3 regions of the Photobacterium minamisatsumaniensis genome follow, and region 3 is predicted to be linked to each of the others. Evidence: predicted binding sites of a transcription regulator. Region 3 holds the regulator's gene; each other region holds the start of a gene.
What was found. Region 3 encodes PurR, which represses purine synthesis genes. Its sites were predicted from a motif close to TNANGNAAACGTTTNCNTNA; they were not measured.

Region 1: L4D78_RS17915 (NCS2 family permease) is a predicted target of PurR. The motif match lies at 4,589-4,608, and genes of this name have one in related genera.
Region 2: L4D78_RS21070 (uracil-xanthine permease family protein) is a predicted target of PurR. The motif match lies at 8,436-8,455, and genes of this name have one in related genera.

Annotation. Positions count from the first base shown of each region.
Region 1 covers NZ_JAKJSI010000033.1:16,962-27,863, reverse strand. The annotation lists gene L4D78_RS17930 (DUF294 nucleotidyltransferase-like domain-containing protein) at 1-227, shown strand, start outside; gene L4D78_RS17925 (3'-5' exonuclease) at 227-985, shown strand; gene L4D78_RS17920 (BCCT family transporter) at 1,071-2,645, opposite strand; gene L4D78_RS17915 (NCS2 family permease) at 2,985-4,316, opposite strand; purine riboswitch at 4,414-4,513, opposite strand; gene L4D78_RS17910 (PhoX family protein) at 4,756-6,660, shown strand; gene L4D78_RS17905 (acyltransferase) at 6,736-7,746, opposite strand; gene L4D78_RS17900 (peptide-methionine (S)-S-oxide reductase) at 7,861-8,382, opposite strand; gene L4D78_RS17895 (BCCT family transporter) at 8,663-10,279, opposite strand; gene L4D78_RS17890 (patatin-like phospholipase family protein) at 10,496-10,902, opposite strand, start outside.
Region 2 covers NZ_JAKJSI010000041.1:47,069-57,970, forward strand. The annotation lists gene bamC (outer membrane protein assembly factor BamC) at 1-94, opposite strand, end outside; gene dapA (4-hydroxy-tetrahydrodipicolinate synthase) at 125-1,006, opposite strand; gene L4D78_RS21025 (ACT domain-containing protein) at 1,272-1,811, shown strand; gene bcp (thioredoxin-dependent thiol peroxidase) at 1,822-2,292, shown strand; gene L4D78_RS21035 (AI-2E family transporter) at 2,358-3,431, opposite strand; gene L4D78_RS21040 (sulfurtransferase TusA family protein) at 3,439-3,666, opposite strand; gene bepA (beta-barrel assembly-enhancing protease) at 3,844-5,298, shown strand; gene arsC (arsenate reductase (glutaredoxin)) at 5,425-5,775, shown strand; gene wrbA (NAD(P)H:quinone oxidoreductase) at 5,815-6,393, shown strand; gene L4D78_RS21060 (DUF2069 domain-containing protein) at 6,443-6,874, shown strand; gene L4D78_RS21065 (DUF2066 domain-containing protein) at 6,949-8,217, opposite strand; gene L4D78_RS21070 (uracil-xanthine permease family protein) at 8,502-9,752, shown strand; gene upp (uracil phosphoribosyltransferase) at 9,825-10,451, opposite strand; gene purM (phosphoribosylformylglycinamidine cyclo-ligase) at 10,648-10,902, shown strand, end outside.
Region 3 covers NZ_JAKJSI010000067.1:11,337-22,238, reverse strand. The annotation lists gene L4D78_RS26745 (ExbD/TolR family protein) at 1-168, shown strand, start outside; gene L4D78_RS26740 (heme/hemin ABC transporter substrate-binding protein) at 165-1,001, shown strand; gene L4D78_RS26735 (FecCD family ABC transporter permease) at 1,019-2,056, shown strand; gene L4D78_RS26730 (heme ABC transporter ATP-binding protein) at 2,053-2,904, shown strand; gene purR (HTH-type transcriptional repressor PurR) at 3,367-4,380, shown strand; cyclic di-GMP riboswitch class I at 4,582-4,686, shown strand; gene L4D78_RS26720 (TfoX/Sxy family DNA transformation protein) at 4,815-5,405, shown strand; gene L4D78_RS26715 (hypothetical protein) at 5,688-6,083, shown strand; gene L4D78_RS26710 (carboxymuconolactone decarboxylase family protein) at 6,241-6,819, shown strand; gene L4D78_RS26705 (dihydrolipoyl dehydrogenase family protein) at 6,836-9,070, shown strand; gene L4D78_RS26700 (ABC transporter substrate-binding protein) at 9,085-10,248, shown strand; gene L4D78_RS26695 (ABC transporter permease) at 10,296-10,902, shown strand, end outside.

The DNA of each region.
Region 1 (10,902 bases), on a different contig from region 3:
TCTTACCAAAAGGACGAGGGCAAGATTTACGCGACGCGATGGAATTTATCTACATGGTACGTATTCGACATCAAGCGCTCGACATAGAAGCTGAGATCGAAGCTGATAACAGCATTGAACCTGAAAACATGTCAGATTTTGAACGACGAAATTTAAAAGCAGCATTCCAAATCCTAAGCAATGCTCAAAACTTTATTAAATTCCGCTATCAAGGGAATCGTCGTTAATGAGTGATACATCTTCAGGTTCAAAATCAAAAAAGTCGAACCGTCAGCTGCTGAATACCCGTTCAACCCCTGAATGGCCGACATTCTTCAATACTTTGCTTGAATCAGCAACCGATACGCGCATCAAACAGTATTACTCAACCCCAGTGCCGAGTGGTTCAACACCCTTGAAAGACGTTGAATTCGTCGCACTTGATTTTGAAACAACAGGATTAGACCCCAAAAAAGATGCCATCATCAGTATTGGCGTTATTCCTTTTAACATAAACCGTATTCGCTGTCGTGACTCAGCCCAGTGGTTTGTTAACCCTCATCGCCCGCTTGAAGAGGAGTCTGTTATTATTCATGGCATTACAGACTCGGAAGTAGAAAACGCACCAGATTTGCTAAAAATTCTAGAGAAAGTATTAGATTCATTAGCAGGAAAAATTGTTGTTGTTCACTACAAGCAAATTGAGCGCGAGTTCATGAATCAAGCGCTGCATGATCGGCTGAATGAAGGAATACATTTCCCTGTTATTGACACGCTTGCGATAGAATCGGCGATACAACAGCGTAAATTTGGCGGCTTAATCAACCGTATGAAAGGCATTCGCCCTGGGTCAGTTCGTTTAGGCCGGGCTCGTCAACGATATGGTTTACCGCCTTATCAACCACACCATGCCCTAACGGATGCGCTTGCAACGGCTGAGCTATTACAGGCCCAGATTGCTTACCACTTCTCGCCGGATACACCGTTGTCAGAAGTTTGGTTGTGATTTTCCACAAACGACAGGCAATAAAAAACGCCGCAAAATTTGCGGCGTTTTACTTTTTACGACTAAACGAGTAGATAATTCTCGATTAGCGGAACTTTTCTGTTTTAAAGCCCATAATCAAGCTCACACACATCAACAGCAGAATGAATACAAATGGCAATGCTGTAGAAATGGCACCTGCTTGTAATGCTTCAATGGCTTCAGTACCGCCGACATAAAGCATCACTGCTGCAACCGCACCTAGTAGTGCAGCCCAGAAGATGCGTTGTGGCATTGGTGACTCAATTTTACCACCAGCGGTGATATTATCGATAACCAGTGAACCTGAGTCAGATGACGTAATGAAAAACACCATAACCAAGATAATCGCCACAATAGAAAGGAATGAACTCATTGGTAGTGAGTCAAACATTTCATACATCGCTAGTGGAACAGATGTTAAACCGTTCGCACCAAGCGTACCAACGCCATTTATGACCTGATCAATTGCCTGACCACCAAATACAGACATCCAAAGGGTCGTAATAAGTGTCGGTACAATCAGAACTGCAATCATAAATTCACGAACAGTACGGCCTTTTGATACACGCGCAATAAACATACCTACGAATGGTGACCATGACATCCACCAAGCCCAGTAGAAGATTGTCCAGCCATGCATCCAAGACTGATCTTCACGACCATGTGGGTTACTTAGCGCTACAAAGTTCTCGGCATAACCCGACACTGTTGCTGGAATTGTCCCCATAGAAACCGCAAAGCTAGCAAGTGCGACAAATACAAGTAGCGCTATCGCCACTAACATATTTATATTACTAAGTAGCTTTACACCACCATCGATACCGCGTGCAACGGATACAACCGCAAGCATGGTAACAACAACAATCACGCCAATTTGCAGGCCTATGCCACCATCAAAGCCAAAGACATGCTCAATACCACTTGCAGCTTGTTGTGCGCCTAAACCAAGCGATGTAGCCAAACCAAACATCGTTGCGATAACAGCGAAGATATCAATAATGTGACCAGGCCAACCCCAAACACGGTCGCCTAAAATTGGGTAGAAAATTGAACGGATGGAAAGTGGTAAGCCTTTGTTATAAGCAAAGAAGGCAAGAGATAATGCAACAACACCATAAATAGCCCATGGGTGTAGACCCCAATGGTACATGGTTGCACCCAGTGCCAATTCCCTAGCTTCAGGTGTGTTTGCCATTACATTCAATGGCGTACCAAACCAACCAGTATAGTAAGCAACAGGCTCTGCAACACTCCAGAACATCAGGCCAATACCCATACCGGCAGCAAATAGCATTGCTAACCAAGACATACGAGAGTAGTCGGCTTCTGCATCTTGACCACCAATTCGAATTTTACCGTATGGTGAAACAATTAGAGCAAGACAAAATATAACAAAAATATTCGCAGCCCAAACAAATAGCGAATCAAAGTGATCGATGATGCCATTCTTTACGCCGTTAAGGGTTTCTTTAGCTGTAGTAGGGTCGCTGATTAAAACTGCAACCAAAAACAAAACAATCAAGCCAGCGCTGGTACCAAACACGGGATTATGAACATCAAACCCCCATTTTTGGACGTTATCCTGACCTACCGTATAATCCGTATTATCGATACTGTACTTATCTACTTTACTCATCATTAAACCCTACTTGGTACAACTTTCACCAAGAATACTTAGCCCTATAAATAATAGAAAAACATATAGATCAAACCATTCTCACCACTACAATGTCAAGTTTTAATATAAATCAACGATTAACGACTAAATTTTAGGCGCAAATTCCATTTATAAGGATATTAGAGTATAAAAAACATTCACACAGTTATTTCGTGATCTAAGTATTTTCCTGCTAAAAAGTTTTAAAATACTTAGAGCTATACCTATTTACTCAGCGTTTTTGTCATTCTGCGGTCACAGGCATTAGCCTAAAAAAAGCGACCAATTTGGTCGCTTCAGTTAATCACCTAAACTCTTCGCTTAGATGAAGATCAGATACGTCAAAAACATCGCAGCTAAGCTGTAAATTAATGGATGTACTTCTTTACCCTTTCCAGCGACAACCATCGAGAATGCATAGCTCACAAAGCCCATTGCCATACCGTTTGCAGGTGAGAATGATAGCAACGTGAACATAATGGTAAAGAAAGACGCTATACGTACTTCAACAACATCCCAGCTTATATCTGCAATACGGCCAATCATGTATACACCGACAACGACCATTGCTGGCGCAACCATTGCAGCAGAGAAGATGGAGAATACCGGATAAAGGAATAGTGAGACAAAAAACAACCCTGCAACTACAACCGCACTCAAACCTGTTTTAGAACCTTGCGACGACGCAATGCCAGACTCTGAGAATGCTGTTACAGAGGTTGTACCCAATACCGCACCTACAACCGTACCGCCTGCATCTGCAACCAATGCTGACTTCGCATTTGGAACCTTGCCGTCTTTATCAATGATACCGGCATCGCGCCCTACCCCAACAATGGTGCTCAAGCCATCAAAGAAGTCGACGATTAAGAAGATAAGGACAATGAAAAACAAATCAAATAGCTTTTCAGGTGTAAAGCCAGAAAAGTTAAAAATCTGCCCAAATGTCGGTGCAATACTTGGTGGCAATGAGAATATAGAATCAGGAATTGGTGCATTGCTTGTGCCCATAAAGAAATCGGCAAGCATAGTTAATACAATGGCAGAGACAAAAGCAATGAAGGTCGCAAGTTTAATATTGCGAATCATGCACCCTAAAGCAATGAAAGTTGAAATATACGCAATCGCAACTTGCGGGTTCGTCACATCACCTAGGCTTACTAAGATAATAGGGTTTGAAACAATAATGCCGGCGTTTTTTAACCCAAGAAAAGCAATGAACAGGCCTAGAGAAACCGAAATTGCAAGCTTCAAATCTTCAGGAATAGACTCAATCAGAGTCTTACGAATCGAAGTCATACTAAGAATCAGGTAAATAATACCCGATAGGAAGATACCCAATAATGCTTCGTGCCAAACCAGAGCAATAGAACCACTTAGTAGAATGCCTTTAAAAAAGCCATTCATACTCATACCCGGCGCTAGCATGACCGGATAATTACCCCATAAGCCCATGACTAAGGTGGCTAATGCTGAAGCCAACGCTGTCGCTGTGAAAAGTGAACCGCGGTCCATCCCCGGAATATCACCCAAAATGGCTGGGTTAACGGCAAGAATGTAGCTCATGGCCAAAAAAGTAATAAAACCAGCGTAAATTTCAGTTGAAACCGTTGATTTACGTTCCGTAAGCTTGAATATCTTATCCAGATTCACAACAAAGATCCTAAGGTGTTAAAAGTAGTTGTCACTTGGTATAAGACAGGTATCAAATTGATATTCAAGGGTTGGAGCAGCAGCGAGCGCCTACAATGTCGCTAGCATGTTCAATTGTAGTTTCGAGAATAGGTCTCGAAGTAGAAACTTTTGGTCCATATCACCAAAAATATACAATAGAATCCGTCTTTGGCGCGGATTTTATAGTGATATGGAAGAAATACAATACTGAAAAGTGTGATCGGTCATTATTGAAACACTTTGAAACAAATCAAGGCAAACGGTTGCGCAACCGTTTTCATTTTCTTGCTAATAAAATCAAAATTCCGTCATCAATCATTAACAAAAGTGAAACAATACCGCTTTACGATTGACTGCATAAAACAGCTTTACGCACCAACGACTATCCGTTGGAATTAATAAGAAAAAGGAAGTAATAATGAGTCGTCTTGATCGCCTAGATAGCCTTCTACACCCACGCAATGAAGAGCCAGAGTTCAATGGCATAATTCGTAAAGGTATTAATCGTCGCCAGTTTCTAAAAGCAAGCACGGCAACAAGTACTGTGGCTTTCTTTGCCTCTGCACCAATTGCACAAGCTATCGCCAGTACTAAACAAACGAATAATCACCTACTGGGTTTTGACGCGATTCCGGCTTCTACTGCAGATAATATTGTCGTCCCTAAAGGCTATCAAGCCGATGTCATCATCTCTTGGGGCGACCCAATGTTTAAAGGCGCGCCAAGCTTCACACAGGGTGCAGACAGTAAAGCACAGCTTCAACAGTTTGGTGATAACAACGATGGCATGACGTTCTTTCAAATCAGCGATGATCGCGCCGTATTATCTGTGAATAACGAATACACCAACCATGTTTACCTATTTGGCCATCAAGGGAAAAACTTAACGGCTGATGATGTACTCAAGTCTCAAGCTGCACATGGTATTTCTGTGGTTGAGCTTCATAAGAAGAACGGCAAGTGGGTGATCAATCAAGAAGGTCGCCTAAACCGTCGTATTACAGCTAATACTGAAATGGAAATTACTGGTGAGGCTGCCGGTCATGATCTCATGAAAACGGCGGCAGATCCTAAAGGTACAAAGGTACTCGGCACGTTCAATAACTGTGCAAACGGTGAAACACCTTGGGGCACATACCTTACTTGTGAAGAAAACTTCAACGGCGTATTTGGCTCCGACAGTAACCCTGCCCTTGATAGTAACTATAAGCGTTACGGCTTATCAAAAGATGACTGGGATTATCAGTGGTATAAGCATGATGAGCGATTTGACCTTGCTAAAAACCCTAACGAGCCACACCGCCATGGGTGGGTTGTTGAAATCGATCCAATGAACCCAAATTCTACACCAAAAAAACGAACAGCCCTTGGTCGCTTCAAACACGAAAATGCCGCATTAACAATTAACAATGATGGCTATGTGGTTGTGTACCTTGGTGATGACGAGCGTGGTGAACACCTTTACCGCTTTGTCTCTAAAAATAAATACAATCCATCTAACCCAGCAGCCAATCGTGATTTGCTAGATGAAGGCACATTATATGTCGCTAAATTCACAGCTAAAGAAGGTGAGCTAGAAGGCAAAGGTGAATGGATTGAGCTTACACATGGTAAAAATGGGCTTACACCCGAAAACGGTTTTGCTAGCCAAGCTGAAATTTTGATTTTCGCACGTAAAGCGGCAACACAGGTTGGCGCAACGACGATGGACCGTCCTGAGTGGGTTGCCATCAATCCAAAAAATCAGCAAGTCTTCTGTACGTTAACCAATAACAAGTACCGCGGCGTTAAAGCTAACCAACCGGTTGATGCTGTTAACCCACGAGAAAAAAATCCGTATGGCCACATTGTTCGTTGGTCACCTTCTGGCTCAGACCATACCTCGAAAAACTTCGATTGGGATCTCTACTTAATTGCTGGCAACCCAACCGTACATGAAGGGTTAATGGCCGGTAGTGACAACATTAATGCAGATAACATGTTTAATAGCCCTGATGGTGTCGGTTTTGACAACGCAGGTCGCCTATGGATTCAAACTGACGGTAAATACTCGAATAAAGGTGATTTCGAAGGCATGGGTAACAATCAAATGCTATGCGGCGATCCAAACACAGGTGAAGTACGCCGCTTTTTAACTGGCCCTGTTGCTTGTGAAATTACTGGTTTAACATTCAGCCCAGACCAAACAACCATGTTTGTTGGCGTTCAGCATCCAGGTGAAGATTTAGCGTCCTCACATTTCCCTGATGGCGGTAAATCAATACCACGATCTTCTGTTATTCGCATCACTCGCACTGATGGTGGCATTATCGGCGCGGCGTAAAAATATTCCAATAACGAAAATACACACCTGCATAAAGTAGTTTGGCAGACCATCATGGTCTGCTTTTTTTTCGCACTAGATACATCGATTTAAATATCTCACTTTACTCATGCAAAAAGCGGTTATATACGATAGACAAAAGGCTAAAAATGCCACTAACAATATATATAAATATACATCCATCTTCTCTAGTAACCACTGTTCACCAAACGAGGATATTGATTTTATAAAAAGTGGATGTATAAGATAAATGCCAAAACTATGAACCGCGAAACGACTTAACTTCAAGTCGTTGTTGGCGTACTCTCTAATTAGGAAGAACAATGCTATGGATGCAGCAGTAATATTAATACTTAAATATGAGTAAAAATAAAGGTGTGTTATATAATAGCTACCGCTAATAGTAATCAATAAAGCCAGTATAAATATCGCTAAGCACCAATTAACATTGGCCTTAACTCTATACTTGGCGATATATCCACCCAAGCAGAAGTAGCCTAAATAACTTAAAAAGTCATTTGTAAACAAGCTAACTTTAGCGCTCAAATCAAAATATAAAAGAACAACATTTGAAAGAGCAGATAGCATAGCTAATGCAAAACAGACGCTAATAAATGCGAAAAATTCCTTTTGTTTAAGTGCGTTTATAATAACCCTTAGAACAGGTGTCACTAGATATAAAAAAGGTATCATAAAAAGATACCAAAGGTGATAGTAAGGTTCACCAAGCGCCCACCCTTTAGCAACCGTAAAGTAGGCTGTAGATATATCACCTCTAATATAATACTTAAGAACCACCCAAAGCGAATAAAACAAAGACCAAAATAAGAGAGGGATCAGAACCTTCTTTATTCTTTTTTTGAAAAAAACAACATTTGATTCTGTTTTATTTAGTAAGAAATAACCACTAACAGTTACAAATAAAGGGATGCACCACATAGTTATAGAAGCATATATGTTACCAGCCCACCAGCTACGACTACCGTATATAGGGTTAGCTATATCAATATCACTAACAAAACCAGAAGCGACGTGTAATAAAACCACAGCAAAAACAGAAAACACTCGTAAGTTATCAGCCCACAAAAACAGAACCCCATCAATTTTTTCTAAAGTCTACCACCAAAGGAAGATTGATGGTACGAACACAGGTAATATCTAGTCAGGTAATTAAAAGTACGTTTTATTACTTCCAATTTTCTATACACCTCGGATGATCGCTTGTTTTTCATCGCTAATATGATCAGAAAATCGGGCAAGCAACAACTGTAGTTTAGGGTTTATTTTTGACAGGCAAAATGGCTTTTGGGGATCAGAGTAGTAATAATCCCATTGTGATTCTTTACTCAACTTAAAATCGCCAAAATCATACACTCGAGTTAACAAGGGCTTCGTGAAGTCGGCTTGATTCAGCGCCATTGCTCGCATAGCCGCTGTGCGTTGCGCTTCGTTCAAAATATAAACACCTGAAGGGTATCGGTAGCGCAGTGCATGACTAGTGGTGCAATCGTGGGTATGAAGGTGTACCGCAATGAGCACTTCTAACGATATATCATCAGGGTCAAAATCAATAAACACCCCTTCGGTATAGCTTAATCCATTAATGGGTTTTATCCAGCCTTGCCGTACAGAACGAACTCCGATTAGCGATTGAAATACCGCTTCGATACACCAGTAACACCCACCAGAAAAACCAACTTGCTGAATTCTTTTATCATTCAAAGTATAAGTCCTTTAAACCAATGCAACAGCTGCTACTTAAAACGTAACTCACTCTTAAAAAATTATACATGTTCTGAGGAATGAGAGCGCTTAAGTAAGGTATATATCCTGTATTGATAGCTTCATCGACCATCAACTCTTCACGGTAGTTGACAGTACGATTGAGAAAAATCTACCTATCTATCGATATTGACGATAAAAAACGGCCTCAAACATAAATTTGAGGCCGTTGCTATTTATCACATTACGTTTTTAAGCTTAAGTTTTCCCTCTAAAAACGTTACTTATATAAAGCACGTTCAGAGTTCAATCCTTTTATCAAGCCTACACATATAACCAGAATTACAGCGGTAAATGGTAACCCAGTCGTCACAACACCAGCTTGCAAGGCTTGTAGCGATTCGGTACCACCAAGCCAAAGCATCGTTGCAGCAATAGCACCCTGCACTACCGCCCAGAATATACGCTGTGGCACTGGCGCATCAATCTTCCCACCCGATGTGATACTGTCGACCACAAGCGAAGCAGAATCTGATGAGGTAATAAAGAAGATTAATACTAATACAATCGACAATACGGACAATAAATTACCATACGGGATGGCATCGAATACGTGGAATAATGATAGAGAGATATCAGTCAAACCATTCGTACCCAGTTCACCGACTTTGTTAACAACTTGATCGATAGCAATACCACCGAATGTCGCCATCCATATCAATGTCACTAACGTTGGTACAAAAATTACGGCGCATAGGAATTCACGTACTGTACGGCCTTTAGAAATACGGGCAATGAACATGCCGACGAATGGGGCTAATGAAATCCACCATGCAAAGTAGAATATTGTCCAACCCTGCATCCATGTAGCATCACCACGGTCATGCGGATAACTAAGAGCAGCAAAGTTCTCTGCATAAGCAACGAAAGTGTTTGGAATTGATACGGCAATAACATCAAAACTCATAACCAGCATAAAAGCTAATAGCGAAAATGCTAGTACCATATTGATGTTACTCAATACTTTTACACCGCCATTAATGCCTCGAACAACCGATATAATTGCAATTAAGGTCACAAAAACAATAACCATCAGCTGCAAGCCAATGCCGCTTTGAATGCCAAATACGTGATTGATACCACTCGCAGCTTGCTGTGCACCAAGGCCAAGTGATGTGGCAAGGGAAAATAACGTCGCAAGTACAGCCATGATATCAATGATATGACCAGCCCAGCCCCACGTTCTATCACCAATTATTGGATAAAAAACCGAGCGGATTGATAATGGCAGTCCTTTATTAAAAGAAAAGAAAGCCAGAGCAAGTCCCACAACGCCATAGACAGCCCATCCATGGATGCCCCAGTTATAAACAGTGGCAGCCAGTGCTAATGATTTCGCTTCTTCCGTAAATGGCTCAACATTTAATGGAGTTCCCCACCAGTTAGTGAAGTAAGCCGTTGGTTCAGCGACCCCCCAAAACAATAAGCCAATACCCATACCTGCAGCAAATAACATTGTTACCCAAGACAGGGTTGAATGTTCAGTTTTTGCTTGCTTACCACCAATTCGAATTTTACCAAATGGCGATATAATCAACATCATGGTAAACAGAACAAAAAAGTTAGTTGACCACATAAAAAACACATCAAATTTAGCCATGATGCTGTTACGAACACTCGTTAGTGTTTCGTTTGCAGTAGTTGGATCAGCGAGGAGGAGTGCAGAAAGGAGGAGGATAATGAGGCCGGCGCTAATACCGAACACGGGGTTATGTATATCGACCCCCCACTTTTGAATATTATCCTGACCGACTTGGTAATCTGTGGTTCCAATACTGTATTTTCTCGTTGAACTACACGTATTTGCGGAACAATGTTTATTAAACGTACTATCCATAACTAAGGTTTAAGAATACCCTGCAATACTTTTTAATCGAAAAGTAAAAACGAAATGCCCGCCGCATATAAACTCGGTAAGCATAAATAAAGTGCGCAGACTAACAATATCGAGATAAAAATTCAAATAAAGCTTGTCCCTCCAAAAAAAAGATGGTGGAGGTTCGCTGCTTTCATTCCAACTCATTAATGAAAAAATCATTGCATTTTAAATGGGTTATAGTGTTGAAATTGTGGAAAAAGAAGAAAATGCCGCGACACCTTGTTGGTAACCGGCATCCAACTTTTGTTTATCTGTGGTTACACGCCCAACTGCAAAATCTTCCGGAGGTGCAATAACCGTTAACTTACAGTCAACTGGCGGGTTTTCAATAAAATCAATCGCTTTATTGTATGCATCAGCTCGTTTTAGCATCGCCTCCGCCAATTCAGGTGTATCTGACAGTAGCTTCCGAACTAACCATTTATTCTTTGGCGCCGATTTACGGTAACCTTTAGGTCGAGAAAGAACAACAGTAATGTCTCTTGCCCCCATCTCATAGGCTTTAATAACCGGTATTGAGTCCGCCACACCACCGTCTGTCATCGGTTCACCATGAATTTCTGGATAATTTCGATAAGCAA
Region 2 (10,902 bases), on a different contig from region 3:
GATTTGCCTGACGGCGGCGATCTGCGCCATCAGAACAACCAGCCAGTATTGCTACAGCAACAGCTGTAACCACTAGCTTATATTTGTAATTCATTACGCTTTTGCGCTCCTACGCTTTCGCAAATTACAGCAGTACGTTGGCATCTTTCAGAGCTTCTAATACTACTGGTTGTGCAGATTCACTTAGCTCAGTCAATGGTAGACGAAGGTCACCATATTTGATCAAACCAAGTTGTTGCGCTGCCCATTTTACTGGGATTGGGTTCGATTCAACAAACAAGTGCTTATGCAATGGCATAATACGCTGATTAATTTCCTTTGCTGCTTCAAGTTGACCGGATAATGCCAGCTTAAACATGGCCGCCATTTCAGGTGCAGCCACATTTGCTGTGACCGAAATCACACCGTGTCCGCCTTCTGCAACAAAATCTAGTCCTGTCACATCATCACCGCTTAATTGGATGAAATCCTCACCACAAAGTTCCCGTGTTTTTTTCACTCGTGACAAATCAGCCGTGGCATCTTTAATACCGATAATATTATCAATTACAGCAAGACGGCCAACCGTTTCTGGCAACAAATCTACCGCGGTACGACCCGGTACATTATAGAGAATTTGGGGTAAATCCGTTGCTTCAGCAATAGCTTTGAAATGCTGGAACAAACCCTCTTGTGTCGGTTTGTTATAGTAAGGCGTAACCGTTAAGCATGCCGCAACACCTGTACCGGAAAACAATTTGCTAAAGGTGATGGCTTCATGAGTCGCATTAGCACCAGTTCCTGCAATAACAGGCACTCGGCCTTTAGCATACTCTAATGTTTTTAGTACCACCTTCACGTGCTCATCAACAGTCAATGTTGCTGACTCACCGGTGGTTCCTACCGCTACAATTGCATCCGTTCCTGCATCAATGTGGTATTCAACTAATGATGCTAAGCTAGCGTAATCAACTTCACCAGCTTCATCTAGTGGCGTAACTAACGCTACCATGCTTCCTGAAAACATCTCCATCTCCCCTTAAGAATAAATTCTTGGCAGCTTTATTATTTGGCACCACTTCAAATCATAAGACCCCGAAAACGATAACCCGAATAATAAAGCGGCCAAGCAAAACCATACTACTTTTCAGTTACAGTAAACTCAAGACAGAAGTAAGTAAATCAGTTAACTACCGCAACAACGTATTCGCTAAATTTTGTCGAGTGGGTAGCTAGCCGGATCCAATGACTGTGCTACCATGCTGGAGTATTCATTACGTGATATAAAAAATATGGAACATTACTTAGTTATTACTGCTGTTGGTACGGATCGCCCAGGGATTTCAGATGAAATCACACGTTTGATCACTCATTGTGGCTGTAATATTGTTGACAGCCGACTGGCACTCTTTGGCCATGAATTCACGCTAATCATGCTACTTTCGGGTAACACCAATGCGATGTCGCGGGTTGAAGCCACTTTACCGCTTAAAGCCCAAGAGCATGATTTGTTAACCGTAATGAAGCGGACAGAAAAACATGAATATCGTTTTTTCCCTTACACCGCTGATTTTAGTATCGAGGCAACTGACAGCCCTGGTCTGATCGAGCAGTTCACCCATTTTTTTGCCCATAAAAACGTTGATATCGCATCATTAAGTGCCCAAACTCACGAAAGTCATGACGTAGACGCACCAAACAAATTTCAGTTGCAGATAAGTACAAACTTACCTGAAGACTGCAACTTAATAACACTACAAGAAGAATATGAAGCACTCTGCCAAGATCTTTTAGTAACCGGTAGCGTGACCTTCGTCGGCCATAATCAATAAGGAAAACACTATGAAGACTTTGACCGCAGGTACGCCAGCGCCAGCCTTCACATTACAAAACCAAGATGACACCCCCGTTAGCCTTGCTGACTTTAAGGGAAAAAAAGTACTCGCTTATTTTTACCCTAAAGCGATGACGCCAGGCTGCACAGTACAAGCATGTGGCTTGCGTGACAGCAAAGCAGAGCTTGATGCCTTTAATGTTGAAGTGCTGGGGATCAGTATTGATGCCGTTAAGCGTCTGCCTAAGTTTATCGAGCGGGATAACCTAAACTTCACCCTGCTTTCTGATGAAGATCATGCGGTGACTGATCAGTTCGGTATTTGGGGTGAGAAGAAGTTTATGGGTAAAGTCTACGATGGCCTGCATCGTACCAGCTTCCTGATTGATGAAAACGGTATTATTGAGCACGTATTCAATAAGTTCAAAACCAAAGATCATCACGAAGTCGTATTAAGCTACCTCAAAGAAAACAGCTAAATATTATCGCTCAAATGAAAAAGGCCGCTCTCGCGGCCTTTTTGCTCACTCTATATTGCGTATCGCTATTCTAAGGTGTCATCAACGAACGGCTCAGATGCATGTAATGCACGCCACACAGCTTTCACCAACGTGGCCAGCGGTATAGCAAAGAAGACCCCCCAAAAACCCCACAGGCCACCGAAGACTAATACTGCAACAATGATCCACACAGGATGCAGGTTCACCGCTTCTGAAAACAAAACAGGCACTAGCACATTACCATCGAGAGTTTGAATAATGCCGTAGGCAACTAACAACCACCAGAAGTCAGGACTGACCCCCCACTGGAACAAACCAACCATGGCAACAGGCAATGTCACCACAGCAGCGCCTATATAAGGAATGAGAACCGAGAAGCCAACCAGTACACCTAACAAAACAGCATAGCGAAGATCCATGACTGCAAACGTCACATAACTCGTAATGCCCACAATGAATATTTCAGTGACTTTACCTCGAATATAATTCGAAATTTGCTGATTCATTTCAGCGCCAACTTTGCTCGCTAAGCGACGATTTTTAGGTAAAACACCACTTAATGTTGCGAGCATTTCTTCTTTGTCGATCAACAAGAAGAACACCAATAATGGCACCAAAATGAAATACACTGCCAACGTAGCCAAACTGACCAATGAAGCAAATGAACCTTTTACCGCACTTTCCCCCATCCCCAATACTTTTTCACGTAAAGTATTCATGAAGGTGCCCACTTGGTGTGGTTGCACAAAGTCAGGGTAGCGCTCAGGTAAACTCAATACATATTCTTGAAAACCGTTAAACATACTGGGTACATCGGCCAATAGGTTACCGACCTGATGCCAAATAGTTGGAACCAGCCCAAAAACAGCCATCATCATCAAACCCGCAAATATCATCAATACCGTGATGACGGCAAACCGGCGTGGTAAACCTAGCCGATTGAGCTGCATGACTGGCCACTCAAGTAAATAGGCAAGAACAATAGCAACAAGCAATGGTGCGATGAGGTTACCGAAAAAGTAAATTGTCAGAAATCCACCCAACAAAATAGCGACTAAGCTAACTGCATGGGGATCAGAAAAACGTCGCCTGTACCAGCGATTGAGCATATCCAACATAAAAAGATTACTGCCTTTTGGTCACAATTATTACAAGTACCTGATGACTATCAGCCTGTACTTCGATATTAAAGCCATTAGCTATAAGATAACGGGGAATGTCTTGCCGTGCACCTGAATCAGCAATATGGATTTCAATCTGCTGACCAACACTTAATGCCTTGGTCGCTCGTTTAGCCATTAACAGTGCCATAGGGCAACGTTCTGCAGTCAAATTTAGTAACGCGGTTTCCATTCCAGTATACTGACAATTATTCTCCATAGGGGTATTGTAAAGGACATCTACTCGACAAAAAAGAAACCTGTGCAAGGATTCGTTGTCTTAGCTACTCATCACTCTCTTAGCCAGAGCAGATTTAGTTTCGCATCACGCGAAAAACAGTAAACGTAACAAGGCGGTTGTATTTTAAATATGTTTCGATTTACTAAGGCACCAGCCTTTATACTCATTAGTGCATTACTTGGTACCAGTTTTCCTGCGTCAACGAACTCGATAAGTAGCCTACCAGAAATTGGGATGGCAGCAGCCTCGACCTTAAGTATCGAAAAAGAAATTGAGTATGGCGATGCTTACATGCGTATGATCCGGGCAAGCATGCCTGTCGTTAGCGATCCACTCCTCTCTGAATATATCAGTGATCTTGGCCATCAATTGGTCGCTAATGCGAGTGATGTTCGTACCCCATTTAACTTTTTCATGATCCAAAATCGCGAAATTAATGCATTTGCCTTTTTTGGTGGTCATGTCGCGATTCATACCGGTTTGTTTCTTCATGCAAATACTGAAAGTGAGCTTGCCTCTGTTGTTGCCCACGAAATAGCACATATTACCCAACGCCACTTAGCCCGAAGTATGGAGGATCAAGCCAGGAAGTCACCAGCGACCATGGCTGCACTCATTGGTTCTTTGATGTTAGCAATCGCTTCTCCTGAGGCAGGAATAGCCGCCATTCATGCAACAACAGCAGCATCGGCACAAGGGCAAATAAACTACACCCGTAGTAATGAAAAAGAAGCGGACTATATCGGTATTACAACCTTGGAAAAATCTGGCTTTGATGTTCAAGCTATGCCGCGATTTTTTGGTCGATTAGCCGACCAATATCGCTACGCAAGCACACCACCTCAAATGCTACTGACTCACCCATTGCCTGAATCGCGGGTTACCGACAGCCGAGAACGGGCCAACCAATACCCAAGCCGTCAAGTTAAAGACTCTGTACGCTATGAGCTTGCACGAGCACGCATCATTGCCCGCTATGCTGGTCTCGATAGTAATGCCGCGTTAGATTGGTTTGAACGCCGGCTGAAACGTGCCAATGGCGCTGCCCGCGATGCATTAAACTATGGTAAGGCTCTGGTTTATATTGATACCGGTAAATACCAACAAGCACATGCCTTACTTGACCCACTTCTGGCTGCTGAGCCTAACAATCGCTTTTATATTGATTCAGCGACTGATCTCGACTTATATGAAAAACAATTTGATAGGGCTATATCTCGTTTAGAAAATGCGCTCAAGGCTACCCCTAATCATAAAGTGCTGAACTTGAACTTAGCGCATGCATTACAAGAGGCTGACCGTAATAACGAGAGTATCCCCATTCTGACCCGCTACACCTATGACAACCCACAAGATGCAAACGGCTGGCACTTACTTGCTCAAGCACAAGCCGCAAATGGGCGCCGAGATGCCGAGTTAGCAGCACGGGCAGAATTAATGGCATTACGAGGGGCTTGGGAAAAAGCCATTCAATTTTATATTCAGGCAAGCCAGCTTGTTGATATAAATTCATTAGACCAAGCTCGCTATGACGCTCGTATTGACCAACTACGTTTGGCACGTTCACGGTTTGCAAACCTCTGATCGCGCTCTCAAACCACAATGCTAATCCATTTCTTCTTGCTGACACTTGCTCTACAATAGGGCAACATAACTAAAACACTCTATTGGCCGCTGGAAAGCGGCCATCAGCGCTTATAGGAAGAAACCATGCCAGTGATCATCTATCATAACCCTCGCTGTTCTAAAAGCCGCCAAACATTGGCCTTACTCGAAGAAAACAATGTTTCTCCAGAGATTGTCAAATACCTTGATGACACCCCAAGTAGCGAGCAATTACAAACGCTGCTAAAGCAACTCGGTTACAACTCAGCGCGCGATATGATGCGTACCAAAGAAGCTCTTTACAAAGAATTAGCGCTTGGCGAAGACAGTGTGACCGAGCAACAGCTCTTTGAGGCCATGGCTGCAAACCCTAAACTGATCGAACGCCCAATTGTTGTCAATGGCGATAAAGCAGCTATGGGTCGCCCACCAGAGCAAGTACTCACCATTCTGTAGTAAACGCAGATTGGCTAACACCGCAGTTAAGGCAGATTGATGAATAGTATTTTAGTGCTCTATTACAGTCGTCATGGCAGTACACGCCAACTCGCCCGACAAATAGCCCGTGGAATCGAACAAGTTGCTAATTGTGAAGCCGTTTTACGCACAGTGGCCGATATCAACCATCTCGGTCAAACCACGGAGATATCACAAGGTGATCTGCTGGTTTCTCGAAACGATCTCGATCAATGTCTCGGGCTAGCAATGGGAAGTCCTGTACGGTTTGGCAATATGGCAGCACCGTTAAAACACTTTATTGATTCGACCAGCACTGAATGGTTATCAGGCACGCTTATTGGTAAGCCTGCATGTGTTTTCACCTCCTCATCATCGATGCATGGAGGCCAAGAAACGACCCTGCAATCCATGATGTTGCCATTGCTACATCACGGCATGTTAGTCATGGGGATCCCCTACTCACAGCCTGCTTTGCATACAACAACATCAGGCGGTACACCGTATGGGCCATCTCACTTGAATCATGGATCAGACCGGCAGTTAAGCCGAGAAGAGTGTGAACTCGCACAAGCGATGGGAAAACGGCTAGCTCAAGCTGCGCTTAAATTACAATGATCACTATACCCCGCTCACTGGGTACGAATAGGTCATAAAAGGATGTCACATGACCGCGATGAGTAAAACAACCCGCAGCTTACGCTATGCGGCACTAACGGCGAACCTTTCTTTATTAGGCTGGGTGGGTTTATGGCAAAGCACCTTATCGCCACACCCACACCTTAACAGTATCGTTCTTGCCGGTGTATGGATGCTGCCTATACTGCTTCCTCTAAAAGGCATTTTAGCGGGTAAACCCTATACCCACGCCTGGGCTAACTTCATTTTAATGTTTTACTTCCTTCATGCTCTTACCTTGCTATGTGTGGATGAAGGTGAACGCTGGCTGGCGTTAGTCGAACTCATACTGACGACTAGCGCATTTATAGCCAACATTTTATTTGCGCGGATGCGAGGTAAAGAGTTAGGAATAAAGCTGAAGCGATTATCTCAAGTAGAGAAAGAAGAAAAAGCCCGACATGAAGAGCCAAGGTCCTAAAAAATTATCGTAGTACGATCAAAAACGGTGGGCATGCCCACCGTTTTTTCAAGATTCAAATCACATAGAGACGACTAAGGCGTCCAATGGAATACTTGGGCTTGCTTCGCTGGACGCGTATTAACAGGTGCCACCTCTAGTTCTTCGCTGCTGCTATTTTCTACGTCAGGCACAGAGATTGATACTCCTTCTGTATCAATAGGTTGACTTGCCTTAGACGTCGATTCTGGTGCTTGTAACTGAGTCGCCCGGATCATTCCCTCAACCGTTGGCTCGCTGTTGATTTCTTCCTCAGCCTCAATGACCTCGCTCGCTTGCGTGTCTTCTGCAGCAACAGGCATTGCTGATGAAAGTCGACGGTCTTGGCTTAACTCTCGCTGAAAGGCATCTTCAGTACTTAAGAGCTGAACGGTAAACTCAACACTCTGCCCTTGGATTTTATGCGCATTTACCGCAGCAACAGACGTTAAGTTGGTCATCATTCGCTCTAGTGTAAAGAAATCTTCTGATGATTGAATATTATCCACCACCACCGACACTAAACCAGAATTATCGCCTCCAAGTGGCACCGCATATTTTGCCGCCAAATGATCAGTAATCTGGCCCACCATTTGAGTTATGGCCTCTGCCTTCGTTGCTTCAATACGCCCTTCTACAGGTACTAACTGAGCCGTGGCAAGACGGTCTGCTTTTTCCGCAAAAAGTTGCCAGCCAAGTTGTACACTTCCATCATTCATTTGACGTGAACGAGCAACTACGATGGCATCTGGCTGATAACGAAGGCTCGCACTCGATATTGGCTGAATAAATCCACCCCAAAGATCGGGAATACTAATTGCTGTAACATCTTCAAAATCACCAATAGGTAACATCACAGGTAAACCACGCACATCTGATGCACGTTTTACATCCTGTAATAAAGCATTGCTGGACTGATCCCATACAATATTACGGCTTCGGTTGGCATCTTCGACCAGCCATATCAGTACATTTGGACGCTGCTCACCCCATAGTGTGGAACCCGCTTGCGTTAACAAGTTACGGATCCGCGCACGGTCAAACGTCAAATCCAGTGTTTGTTGACCATCCAAATTACCATAGCCAAACTGACTAACATACTGACTACTATTCTTGATTGCTTTGGCAATCACTTCATTTTGTATTATCCCACTCTGACCAGAAACTTTGATCAGCACCTGTTGCAGCGCCTGATTACGAGCGGCTTGCTCAGACTGTCTATCCGTATCTGGCAGTATCACCTGCGCTTGATACAAGTTGGTAACCGTTGCCGCTTTTAACGGCAGGGCTAATATCACCATGAAAAGTAACGCAACACGCAACATAGTAAACTCATTCATTACTTAATTAAGGCCTGATCATAAAGTGATCGTATCTCGCTCGGCAACTGCTTCTGACACAAAATTCGAACTCTTTTAAGTATTTTCACCACGAATTGCTAATAAGTATCTGTCATTACAAGTAATCCATCGTCAGTAAATTGTGATAATTCCGTTTTTACATAAGTAACACAATGTATCGAGCAAATAATTGATCTCCCTTCTTAGGCAAACGTTTTCTACTGTGATAACATTCCGCGATTTTTTTTATTGCTTGGGTGGAATTTATAATGATGCAGATATTACAGGGTGCTCAAATGCTATTTGTCGCATTTGGTGCCTTAGTCTTGGTACCCCTTTTAACAGGGCTGGATCCTAACGTTGCCCTATTTGGTGCTGGTATCGGCACACTTCTTTTCCAAGTTATCACCAAACGATCTGTCCCAATCTTCCTTGCTTCCTCTTTTGCTTTTATTGCTCCTATCATGTACGGCGTCCAAACCTGGGGCATTGCTGCAACCATGGGCGGCCTAATGATGGCAGGGGTGGTTTATATTTGCATGGGTGTCGTCATTAAAGTTCGTGGCGTCGGTATTATCCATAAACTACTTCCTCCCGTCGTGGTGGGTCCTGTAATTATGGTCATAGGCCTCGGCTTGGCCCCCGCTGCTGTGAACATGGCTGTAGGCAAAACAGGTGACGGTGCCGTTCAGCTCGTTAATGGTGATGCTGCCATCTGGATTTCTGCAATTTCCCTACTAGTAACGATTGGGGTTAGTGTTTTTGCAAAAGGTTTCTTCAAGCTCATGCCTATCATGGCGGGTATCGTTACTGGCTACATGACAAGCTTGGCATTCGGCGTTGTTGACTTTACGCCCGTTCAACAAGCTAGCTGGTTGGCCATGCCAAACTTTACCTTTCCTGAGTTCAACATTAATGCCGTATTATTTATGATCCCTGTAGCGATAGCGCCTGCTGTCGAACACGTAGGTGACATGCTAGCAATATCGAATGTTACGGGTAAGGATTACCTAAAAAAACCAGGCCTACATCGCACTATAGCTGGTGACGGAGTGGCAACGATTGCGGCTTCAATGGTTGGAGCTCCACCCAATACCACATATTCAGAAGTAACAGGCGCTGTAATGTTAACAAAGTCATTCAACCCTGTGATTATGACTTGGACTGCGGTAACCGCGTTGGTATTAGCGTTTGTGGGTAAGCTCGGCGCAATGCTTCAAACAATTCCAGTCCCGGTTATGGGCGGTATAATGATCCTGTTGTTTGGTTCAATTGCCACTGTTGGGCTAAATACCCTCATCAAAAACCAAGTTGATTTACATAAAGCTCGTAACCTAGTGATTGTGGCTGTTACTCTCGTATTTGGTATTGGCGGTATGGCATTTGGTATTGGCGAGTTTAGCCTACAAGGGGTAAGTCTTTGCGGTATCGTTGCGATACTCCTAAACCTGATCTTACCTGATGATCTTGGTGAAAATCACGTTGTTGATAACGCTCAAATCGATGAAAATCACCACTAGCATTGATACATATTGCTAAACCTCAGATATAAAAAAACCGGACTATCGTCCGGTTTTTTTTCGCTCGAGTAATTACTTCGTGCCGAAGATCTTATCACCCGCATCGCCCAAACCAGGGACGATGTAGCCTTTATCATTTAGCTTTTCATCAATTGCTGCAGTGTACAGCTCTACATCTGGGTGTGCTTTCTTAAGCGCTTCAATGCCTTCAGGAGCAGCAACCAACACCAGAACTTTAAACTGCTTACAACCTTGCTCTTTCAATAGGTCTAATGTAGCAATCATAGAGCCACCAGTCGCTAGCATTGGATCTACAACCAATGCAATACGCTCATCGATGTTTGACGCCAGCTTGTTAAAGTATGGGACTGGCTCTAGTGTTTCCTCATCACGGTAAATACCGACAACACTAATGCGCGCACTTGGCATATGCTCAAGTACACCATCCATCATACCCAAACCCGCACGCAAGATTGGCACTACAGTAACTTTCTTACCTTTGATCTGATCAATTTCAACTGGACCATTCCAGCCTTCAATCGTCACTTTTTCTGTTTCGAAATCTGAAGTCGCTTCGTACGTAAGCAAGCTACCAACTTCTGTTGCTAGCTCACGAAAACGCTTAGTGCTGATATCACCTTCACGCATAAGACCAATCTTATGTTTTACTAACGGGTGTTTCACCTCAACGACTTTCATCTCTGACTCCTAGACACGCAAAATTTAAAAAAAACGCATTATTATACACTAGACCAATTGTAGCTAGATAGTGCTTACGTCATCGTTTGCTCAAGAATTAGCCAGCAATATTTATTGACGCAAACGTTTCCCTTTCCGCCCTGACTGCTGTTATCATAGCCCCGCTTTTTTACTTTAATACGTTGAGGGATCTCCTGTGAGCGACAATAACTCTTCTCTTAGTTACAAAGATGCTGGTGTTGATATCGATGCAGGTAATGCATTAGTTGATCGTATTAAAGGGGTGGTCAAACGCACCCACCGTCCCGAAGTAATGGGCGGAATTGGTGGTTTCGGTGCACTATGTGCCCTACCAACCAAGTATAAAGAGCCGGTATTAGTTTCTGGTACAGACGGCGTGGGCACAAAACTTCGTTTAGCGATGGATTTAAACAAGCACGATACAATTGGT
Region 3 (10,902 bases):
GCCTTTAATGCTGCTCTACTAAAAGAAGTTAAAACCAGCCCTGACAAGCCTGTTGTCATTGGTGCAGACAAGGCTGGATCGGTAGAAAACATGCTCAGACTACTCGCTTTCTTGCAACAAAACGACATCAAAGCAACCCAGCTATTAATGGAAGAGGACAAATCATGAAGCGTTTCACTTTGGCAACTATATTGTTTTTTGCCGCTACATCTACCTTCGCAAGTGAGCGCATTATCAGTGCGGGGGCAGCCATTACAGAAATCATAAATGCCATGGATGCTCAAGAACAACTTGTTGCTGTCGACGTAACCAGCAAATCAATGGTCGATGACGATATGCCAGTTCTGGGCTACCACCGCCAGCTTTCTGCTGAAAGCCTTATCGCGCTCACCCCGACCCGACTACTCGGTTCAAATGAAATGGGGCCGCAGACCACACTTGATTTGCTCAAGCAGGCTGGAGTCAAAGTAGACGTGCTGAACTCTGGTGAAACCGTTGAAGATTTAATGGTACGTATTGATCAAGTCGGCGAACTAACAAATACCTCAAGCAAGGCAAAAGCATTAAAAAACGAGGTGAAGGGAAAAGTCACTGCCATTAATGCCAACCTAGCGACTCAAGATAACAAAAAGAAAGTACTTTTCCTGATGATCCACGAAGGTCGCCCAGCCAATGTTGCTGGCCGCAATACTACTGCAGACACCGTAATTCGCCTTGCAGGTGCAATAAACCCAGCAGCAGATGCCGTCGAGTCTTATAAGCCGATTTCACTGGAATCAATGGTGGAAATGCAGCCTGATATCATCCTGCTGAGTTCGCGTACCATGAGTAAAATCGGTTCAGCTGATGAGCTGCTTAAACAAATGCCTTTACTCGTCGCAACACCAGCAGGCCAAAACAAAGCCCTCGCTATGATCGATGGAACTGCTCTGATCGGCGGTTTGGGGCTGAAAAGTTTAAGCGAAGCTGAACGTTTAAACACCGTTTTCTATCCAAATTAATATAAGCATTTATTACTATGCAGTTATACCGTATTCCGACACGTATTATTTTTCCAACTGGCCTCGTACTGCTGTTGCTTGCCATTACATCATCAGTAGTCATCGGTCCGATGGCAATCACCTTCACTGATAGTTTCAAAGCCTTAATGCCTTGGCAATCGGATCTGCCCCAACATATACAAATTGTAATTAACCAAATTCGTTTACCGAGAACATTACTTGGAATGGCAATTGGTGCGATATTAGCGCTATGCGGTGCTGTTATGCAGGGGCTATTCCGTAACCCCCTCGCCGACCCAGGTATTATCGGCGTTTCAGGAGGAGCGAGCTTAGGCGCGGCATTAGCTATTGTGTTTTTTGCTCCGCTTGCAGCATCATTTCCTCTGTTGTTAACACTAGCCACCGTTCCCGTTTTTGCTTTTTTAGGCGGGGCTTTCAGTACCTTTTTTGTCTATTACTTAGGCACAGACAAAAACGGTACTTCTGTAACAGTGATGCTTCTGGCTGGTGTGGCTATCGGGGCACTATCAGGTGCTGCGCTTGGCCTGATGAATTATTACGCTGACGACCAAGCACTACGAGATTTATCACTGTGGAGCATGGGATCACTTGCAGGGGCAACTTGGCCTGGCATCACGCTTTCCTATATTACTCTTGCCGTACTGATGTTTATGTTTGATCGCAATGCAAATGCACTCAACGCCTTTTTGCTCGGAGAAGCAGAAGCAAAACATATGGGGGTTAATGTACAAACACTGAAAAGGTTACTGATTTTACTTTGCGCTGCAGGTGTTGGTATTGCTGTTTCACTCACCGGTGTGATTGGTTTTGTTGGCTTAATCGTCCCCCATCTTGGTCGAATGCTCGTAGGGCCTAATCATAAAGTGCTCTTACCATTATCTGCTCTGCTTGGCGCATTAATTCTTTTGGTTGCCGATATGCTTGCACGTATCGCAGTTGCACCGGCTGAACTGCCTGTTGGGATTATTACAGCCCTACTCGGCGCGCCCTTCTTTATCTTCCTGCTCGTAAAACAAAAAGGGAAAATGTCATGAGCTTGATGACAAAAAATAGCGTTGAAACAAAATGTGCTATTGATGCTTCAGGGCTTAACCTTAAATTGGGTGATAAAGTACTCCTTGATGATTTAGCTATTCAGATCAAAAGTGGTGAACTTACCGCCTTGCTAGGTCCTAACGGTGCAGGTAAAAGCACCCTCTTGAAAGTATTATGTGGTGAACAAGAATCTACAGGCCATGTTTCCTTTTTTGGTAAAAACCGTGCCACTTGGCCACCAGCTGAACTCGCAAAACACCTTGGTGTGTTGCCTCAGCATAGTAACCTAACCTTCGCATTTACCGCGCAAGAAGTTGTTGAGCTGGGTGGTCTCCCCTTAGCGCTGACCAATCGGGAAACGGTAAGTATTGCTAAAGAAAAAATGGCTCAAGTCGATGTCACAAATTTGAGTTGTCGCCTATACCCTACGCTCTCTGGAGGAGAAAAACAGCGCGTGCACTTTGCACGGGTACTGACTCAACTCAGTCGCGCTGGTGAGCAGTGTATTCTGATGCTTGATGAGCCAACATCAGCACTCGATTTAGCGCATCAACATAAAACCCTTCAAGTCGCAAAGTCGTTAGCGAAGTCTGGGGCTGCGGTGATCATAGTGATTCACGATTTAAACTTAGCAGCGCAATATGCAGACCGTTTAGTCATTCTTAATGAGGGAAAAATTCAAGCTGATGGTTGTCCGAAGGACGCTTTAACAGCGAAAACGATCGAACGCGTTTATGGTTGGCCTGTTTGCATTACACACCACCCGATCGATAATTATCCTATTGTGCTTGCAACATCCAGCCATGAAATTGAAGAACACCAGTCAAAGTTCGAACTGGCCATTTAACAGGAAGTTGTTGTTAAAAAAAATAAAAACATCTCTTTTTTATACCTTCTCTTTTTCCTTTAAAGCCTTCTTAATCAAACTAAAAAGGCTTTATAAACCTATCTTTATTGGTTTCTTGGAATTATTCGCTAGATTTATGGTTGACCATTAATCAATCAAACCTATCCAATTCACCAGTAATCCTAATTTATTAAGGCAAGAAACATTGCACTCTTTGCTACACTGAGTAAAATGAGAGCGCAAGCGATTACACTATGCAACAATTGCAAAGCCTAAATCGCAATAAACGTGAATACTGAAAAGAAACGAAGCCGCCCATTCGTGTCGCGGCCTTTTGTCGTTTCTGTTATCTGTACTCAACAGAACAGTGAACTGTATTGAACGTATAGCCAGTGCACTACTCTATTGAGTAAAGCTTAAAATTACCTAGGTCTTTTGACCCTTATTATTAGAAGAATAAATATGGCAACGATTAAAGATGTTGCACGTATGGCTGGTGTCTCTACAACCACCGTCTCTCACGTGATTAACAAAACGCGATTTGTCGCAGAAGCGACGCAAAAAAAAGTACTGTCTGCAGTTGACGAGCTAAACTACGCTCCGAGTGCTGTAGCGCGTAGTTTAAAATGCAACACAACCCGTACTATTGGCATGTTGGTTACAAAATCGACCAACCCTTTCTTTGCTGAAGTCGTACACGGTGTTGAAGAGTACTGTTACGGCGCTGGTTACACACTTATCTTGTGCAACACTGAAGGTAACCTTGAGAAGCAACGTGATTATTTACGCATGCTGGCTGAAAAGCGCGTTGATGGTTTGTTGGTCATGTGCTCAGACTTGGATGAAAACCTACTCGGTCTATTAGAGCGCCAAAAAGATTTGCCTATGGTTGTCATGGATTGGGGCCCAGAGAGTCCTCACACAGATAAAATTCAAGATAATGCTGAGTTAGGCGGCTATGTCGCGACTAAGTTCTTTATTGAACATGGGCATCAAGCTATCGGTTGCTTAACCGGCCACAGTGATAAAGCTGCTTGTCGCGAACGATTAAAAGGCTTTAAAAAAGCCATGTCTGAAGCCGATCTCGAAGTACACCCAGATTGGGTACTCGAAGGTGACTTTGAATGTGAATCGGCAGTTGAAGCCGCTGAAAAGTTCATTGCAATGGACAAACGTCCAACGGCGATTTTTTGCTTCAATGACATCATGGCGATGGGCATGATCAGTACATTTTCACAAGCTGGTATTCGTGTACCTGAAGATATTTCAATTATCGGCTACGACAATATTGATTTAGCACCATACTTTTCACCACCCCTAACCACGATTCACCAGCCCAAGCGCCGCCTTGGTAAAACAGCTATCGAAATCCTGTTAGAACGAGTGAAAGATAAAGATCATGAGCACCGTATATTTGAAATGATACCAGAGCTTGTGATTAGAAAATCAGTGATAAACCGAAACACCAATTCATAACAAGCGGATTGATGACGATAAGAACGGAGGCTTCCCCCTCCGTTTTTTTGTGCTTATAGCATGCCTAATTAGAATATTCACTCAACTTTTGGCACTTTTTATAATTAAATAAAGACAAGATAAAATAATTTATGGGAGCAAGGTCACGCTATTAAAAGTGGGAGCAGGTTCAAATTTTGCTTCTGCGATATTCTTAAACAGTCACGAACAAGGCAAACCTTTCGAAAGATTGGGACGCAAAGCTTCCGGCCTAAGAGTCTATAGTTTTCAATAACTAGTTCGACTTAAGGTAGCGGGGTTGCCGATGGATATAGCAATAGTGATCAGGCGTCATATTTTACATGATTCTGACATTACTCTTTTGTTAATTTTGCTAATCTGAAATCCTCGCTCTGTTGTTAGGTGACCCTAGATTTTTTTCACCGAGAAGAAGCATGGACAAACCAGTACTTAAAAATTCATTACGACTGTTTAGTTGTTTCAACAACGTAAAATCACGCTCGATGTTTGGCGGATTTGGCATATTCGCAGGTGAAACAATGTTTGCACTCGTTGTTAACGACAAACTTCATCTTCGTGCCAACGCTGAAAACGAACAAGATTTTAAACAGGCAGGCTTAAAGCCATATATTTATAAGAAACGTGGATTTCCTGTTGTTACCAAGCATTTTGCAATTCCAGATGAATGGTGGGAAGACACAACTAAAATACTTAGCCAAGCTAAGCGCTCTCTTGAAGCGGCAAAAGAAGACAAAGAAACAAAAAGTAAGGCAGGACCAGAACGTATAAAAGATCTACCTAACTTACGACTCGCAAACGAACGCATGCTAAAAAAAGCAGGGATTATCAGTGTCGATGCATTATTTGAAGCGGGTTCGATTAACGCTTTTAGGGCATTACAAGATACCCATCAAGGCACTGTAAGCATTGATCTTTTATGGGCATTAGAAGGTGCAATTAGTGGCCAGCATTGGTCAGTTATTCCGCAAGAACGTCGCTCAGAGCTGCTTTCAAAGCTTAGTTAACCCCGCTTAGTACCATTAACAAGAGGTGATATGCCTCTTGTTAATGCATCATTTCGAGTGTTCCTTGCTCACTATTATGCCTCAGCACCATTATTCTCCTCGATAGCATGGTCAGGCTTTGACCGCACGTTCAGTTTGCTTCGTACACCCCATGAATGACAATTAATTGTCAGTATATCTGAAAGATTGAATTGCCTCACAAAGCTGTTTACAAAACACTCAACAAGCTTTCATTACTTTATAAAGACCGTAAAATAACAGCATATATTTTCGGAGGTCATTATGAACTGTACCAAACCTTTTCCCGGACAAACTGATCAGATGTTCAAGGATAAGTTTGGTAAATGGCCTCGACTAATGAAGTTATTCGTTTTACTCAGCTTACTTCCCCCTATCACCGTACTCGTTCTTATCAATAACAACATGGCCTCAATGCCAATGATGTACGATGTACTTGTTTACGTTTCAGGCTTTAACGCCCTACTCCTTACATGGGGACTACTGTTAAAAATACGCTCAAAAAAGTATTGGTACCGTAACTATCATATCGGTAAAACAATGTTACTTGCCGTTGTGCCTATTTTAGCTTGCGGCTATATTACTTTGACGTCACCCCAGCCAAATAAAATAGTCACCCAAGCTCAACATGACCGTCCCGTTCAATTAGTAATCAACTAAACGGCCAAAGTCACTTTTTTCATCACTCAGTGAAATAATTCAGCTCTTAATTAGGTCTTTGTCTCATATCTATCTGATAATTTGAGTAATCATTGCTCATGGTCAGGTTATATACCCATTGTGGCATAAAAAGTATTCCTAATATTAAGAGGTGATCGTGCGCATTTCAGCCAAAAAAAACCATTCCATTACCATTAAGCCGCTACTTTGGCTTCAAAAACGCCATTTCGGCAAAGTACTAAACCCGGCGCTCTTATGGGGGCGTAAGCCTACCCTTTTTTGGCTGGTTGCTAGTTTCTTTGGCTATCTTGATCGTCGCTCTTCTCCGCTATCACCTATCATGCGTTCATTAGTTTGCGTCAGGGTCTCTCAACTAAATGACTGCGCATTTTGTGTCGATGCTAATGGCATGAGGTTAGCTGAGCGTTGTGATTCAGAAGAGAAAATAAAATCGCTCGCTAACTGGCAGCACAGTGAATTATTTGAAGAACAAGAACGGGCAGTATTACGCTACACAGAAACAATGACGATTACAGGTCAACGTGTCACCGAAAACATGCTGGATACACTCAAACAGTGGTATGACGAAGATACGATTGTTGAACTCACCGCCCTCATTTCTTTCCAGAACCTCTCTGCAAAGTTTAATACTGCGCTCGACGTACCTGAGCAGGGATTTTGTTCGCTACCGATCCAACCCGATTCGATAAAAGAAAAGTTGTCGTCAAAGGAATAGCTCAGGAGTAAATAACATGGATAGAAAAAAAATCGTTCTACTCGCTATCATTGCATCTCTACTTATCATATGGTTTGCCTTTGATTTAGGGCAATACTTTACGTTAGAGTACGCGAAAACCCAGCAGCTAGCCCTACAAGATACAATAAGCACGAGCCCATTGTTTTCGAGCGTGGTGTTTTTTAGCCTCTACGTATTGGTAACGGCATTATCACTTCCAGGGGCAGCCATAATGACGCTCCTTGGCGCCGCTTTATTTGGCTTCTGGTGGAGTTTATTGCTTATTTCATTCGCCAGTACTATCGGGGCGACATTGGCTTTCTTATTCAGCCGCTTTATTCTTCGAGATTGGGTACAGAGCAAGTTTGGTCACCGCTTGGTACCGATTAACGCTGGCATTAAAAAAGATGGGCCACTTTACCTCTTCACACTACGCTTGATCCCTGTCTTCCCTTTCTTCTTAGTTAACTTGCTCATGGGTTTAACCCCTATCAGCACTAAAATGTTTTACCTTGTTAGCCAAGTAGGCATGTTAGCCGGAACAGCTGTCTATATTAATGCAGGTACTCAGCTTGGCCAAATAGACACACTCAGCGGTATTATCTCTGCCCCAGTTGTTATCTCATTGGCTTTACTGGGTATTTTCCCACTAATTGCCAAAGCAGTGATGAGCATCATTCAAAAACGCCGTGTTTACGCCCAATGGGAAAAGCCCTCTTCATTTGATCAAAATATGGTTGTTATCGGTGCAGGGGCTGGCGGTCTGGTTAGCTCTTACATTGCCGCCGCAGTAAAGGCGAAGGTAACGCTCATTGAACGTCATAAAATGGGAGGAGACTGCTTAAATACCGGATGCGTACCATCAAAAGCCATTATTCGTGCAGCGCACACTATGGCTGAAATATCCCGCGCTCATGAATTTGGTATTACCACCAGCGCGACTCAAGTCGACTTCAAACAAGTGATGGGAAGAATCCATAATGTTATCGCCAAAATTGAGCCTCATGATTCTGTAGATCGCTACTCTAAGCTCGGTGTTAATTGTATTAGTGGAGAAGCCACTATCTTGTCACCATGGGAAGTCGAGGTAAACGGTGAGCGAATTACAGCGCGTAATATAGTAATTGCCACAGGTGCTCGCCCATTAGTGCCTGCGATTGAAGGATTAGAATCTGTTAACTACCTAACTTCAGATACTATTTGGCAACTGCAAGAGCAACCTAAACACATGATGGTGCTTGGTGGGGGGCCAATTGGCTGTGAATTGGCACAGAGTTTCCGCCGCCTAGGTAGTCAGGTCACGCTCATTGAAATGGCTGAACAAGTCTTGATCCGTGAAGATTTAGATGCCGCCGAGCAAGTTAAGTTACAAATGGAGAAAGACGGTGTCACGATAATGACTGGCCACCGTGCGTCTCGATTTGAAAACATAACCGACGAATCAGGTATTAGTACACAGCGTGTATACCTCACGACGGCAACTGGCGATGAAGTAACCGTAGAATTTGATGTTGTGATGCTTGCTCTTGGCCGCGTCGCTAATGTACAGGGCTTTGGCTTAGAAGAACTTGGGATTACAACCTCAGAACGAGGCACTGTCGAAGTTAACGATTACCTACAAACCAAATACCCGAATATATTTGCAGTTGGCGATGTATCAGGCCCATTCCAACTAACGCATGCAGCAGCACATCAGGCATGGTATGCCGCAGTGAACGGCTTATTTGGCGATGTAAAGAAATTCAAAGCAGATTACTCTGTCTTGCCTGCTGCCACTTATACCTCGCCTGAAGTGGCACGTGTGGGTATTAATGAAAAAGAAGCCCAACAGCAAGGTCTTCAATTCGAAGTGACAACTTACGGTATTGATGATTTAGATCGCGCCATTACGGATGGTCAAGACCACGGTTTTATAAAAGTCATTACACCAAAAGGTAAAGACAAAATTCTAGGCGTCACTATTGTTGGTCATAATGCGGGTGAAATGTTAGCTGAGTTCACCCTTGCTATGCGCCATGGCTTAGGACTAAACAAAATACTAGGGACAATTCACCCTTACCCAACCATGAGTGAAGCGACAAAATATACTGCAGGTGTTTGGAAGCAAGCCAATGCACCCAAAGGTTTACTGGCGTTGGTTAAAAAATATCATACTTGGATGCGAAACGAGAAACCAAGTACCCAAACTGATACCATGCAAACAAATGCAACTGTAAAACCAACCGAAGAAGCGCCGCTCAAGGAAAAGTAGGGATTATAGGACATATGAAAAAAACTATTCTAGGGTTAGCGTTTGCGCTAACCACTAGCTTCGCATTTGCTGCCAATAACACCACAGACGGTGGTCAATGGCAGCAGACTGTAGCGGATGCAGAAGGACAAACTGTTTACTTTAATGCATGGGGCGGAAGCCAAGAGATTAATAACTACCTACGTTGGGCGAGCCGTCAATTAAAGACACAATATGGCATTAACTTAAAACATGTCAAAGTGGCAGATATTGCCGAAACAACGCAAAGGCTACTTGCTGAAAAAACCGCAGGTAAAGACCAAGCAGGTAGCGTCGATCTCGTATGGTTAAACGGCGAAAACTTCCGTTCGATGAAACACAATAACCTACTGCACGGGCCATTTACCCAACGCTTGCCCAATTGGCAATTCGTTGATACATCGCTACCTATCGATGAAGACTTTACTGAGCCAACAAACGGTATGGAAGCACCGTGGGGGATTGGTCAGCTTGTCTTTATTCATGACAAACAAACGTTGAATAACCCGCCTCAAAACTTTGCTGAGCTTCTAAGCCTTGCAAAAGCATTTCCAGGTAAAGTGAGTTACCCACAACCACCAGAATTTCATGGAAGTAGCTTTCTTAAGGCGGCATTACTCGAGCTAACAAATAACAATTCAGCGCTATATGAACCATTCGATAAGAGTAAATTCGATATGGTTACCGCACCGTTGTGGTCATACTTAGACCAATTACACCCTGTCGCATGGCAACAAGGTCTCCGTTTCCCATCAGGTACAAGTGAAACCATTCAGTTGCTCGATGATCAACAACTGTTGTTAGCCATAACCTTTAACCCGAATGCCGCCAACGCCGCTATCGAAAATGGCAACCTTGTCGAAACCGCCCAGACTTATGCCTTTCAGCAAGGGGCGCTATCAAATATCCATTTCTTGGCAATACCGTGGAATGCTTCGGCAAAAGCTGGCGCACTCGTGACCATCAACTTTTTGATGAGCCCTGAAGCGCAAGCCCGTAAATCGGATTCAACGATTTGGGGCGACCCTTCTATATTAAAGCCAGACGTACTCAATAAGGTTGGAGCTCAAGAGTTTAGCCTATTTAAATCAATTCCTGAGCCTCACCCTAGCTGGATTACAGCCATTGAGCTGGAATGGCAAAAGCGCTACGGCAGTTAAACAATGAAGGGAGCTGTCTTCTGGCAGCTTCCTAACCTAGGTTCAGTATGATTCACGCAATTTTTTTTCTTACTTTCATTCTTTTTATTATTCCACTGATACCCGGTTTATTAGGGTTAGTTTTACCTGCAATATCTTGGCTGCCTCCTTTAGGCTATACCGAACCTAACCTCTCGGCATTCACCACAGTTGCCAACTGGCCCGGCATTGAACAGTCATTCATGCTTAGTCTTTTCACGGGCCTTAGCAGTACCCTACTTGCTTTATCGGCATCATTTTTTATATTACGCCGATACTGGAATACAACATATTGGCGTAAAATTGAACGCTTCCTCAGCCCAATGCTTGCGATGCCTCATGTCGCTTTTGCCATTGGTTTTGCTTTTTTACTTGCGCCATCAGGGTGGATGTATCGCTTATTAGAAAGCACTGGTTTTAATACCGCCAACAGCTTTAACCTCATTCAAGACCGCTATGGATTAGGGCTACTGCTGGGCTTAGCAATAAAAGAAATTCCATTTCTTTTATTGATGAGCATTTCAGTCTTACAGCAAATACACGTAAACAAACTACTCGCGGTTGCAAATGGGCTTGGATACTCTAATCAAGAGGCATGGCTGAAGGTTATCTTGCCTCAGTGGTTGCCAAAAATTA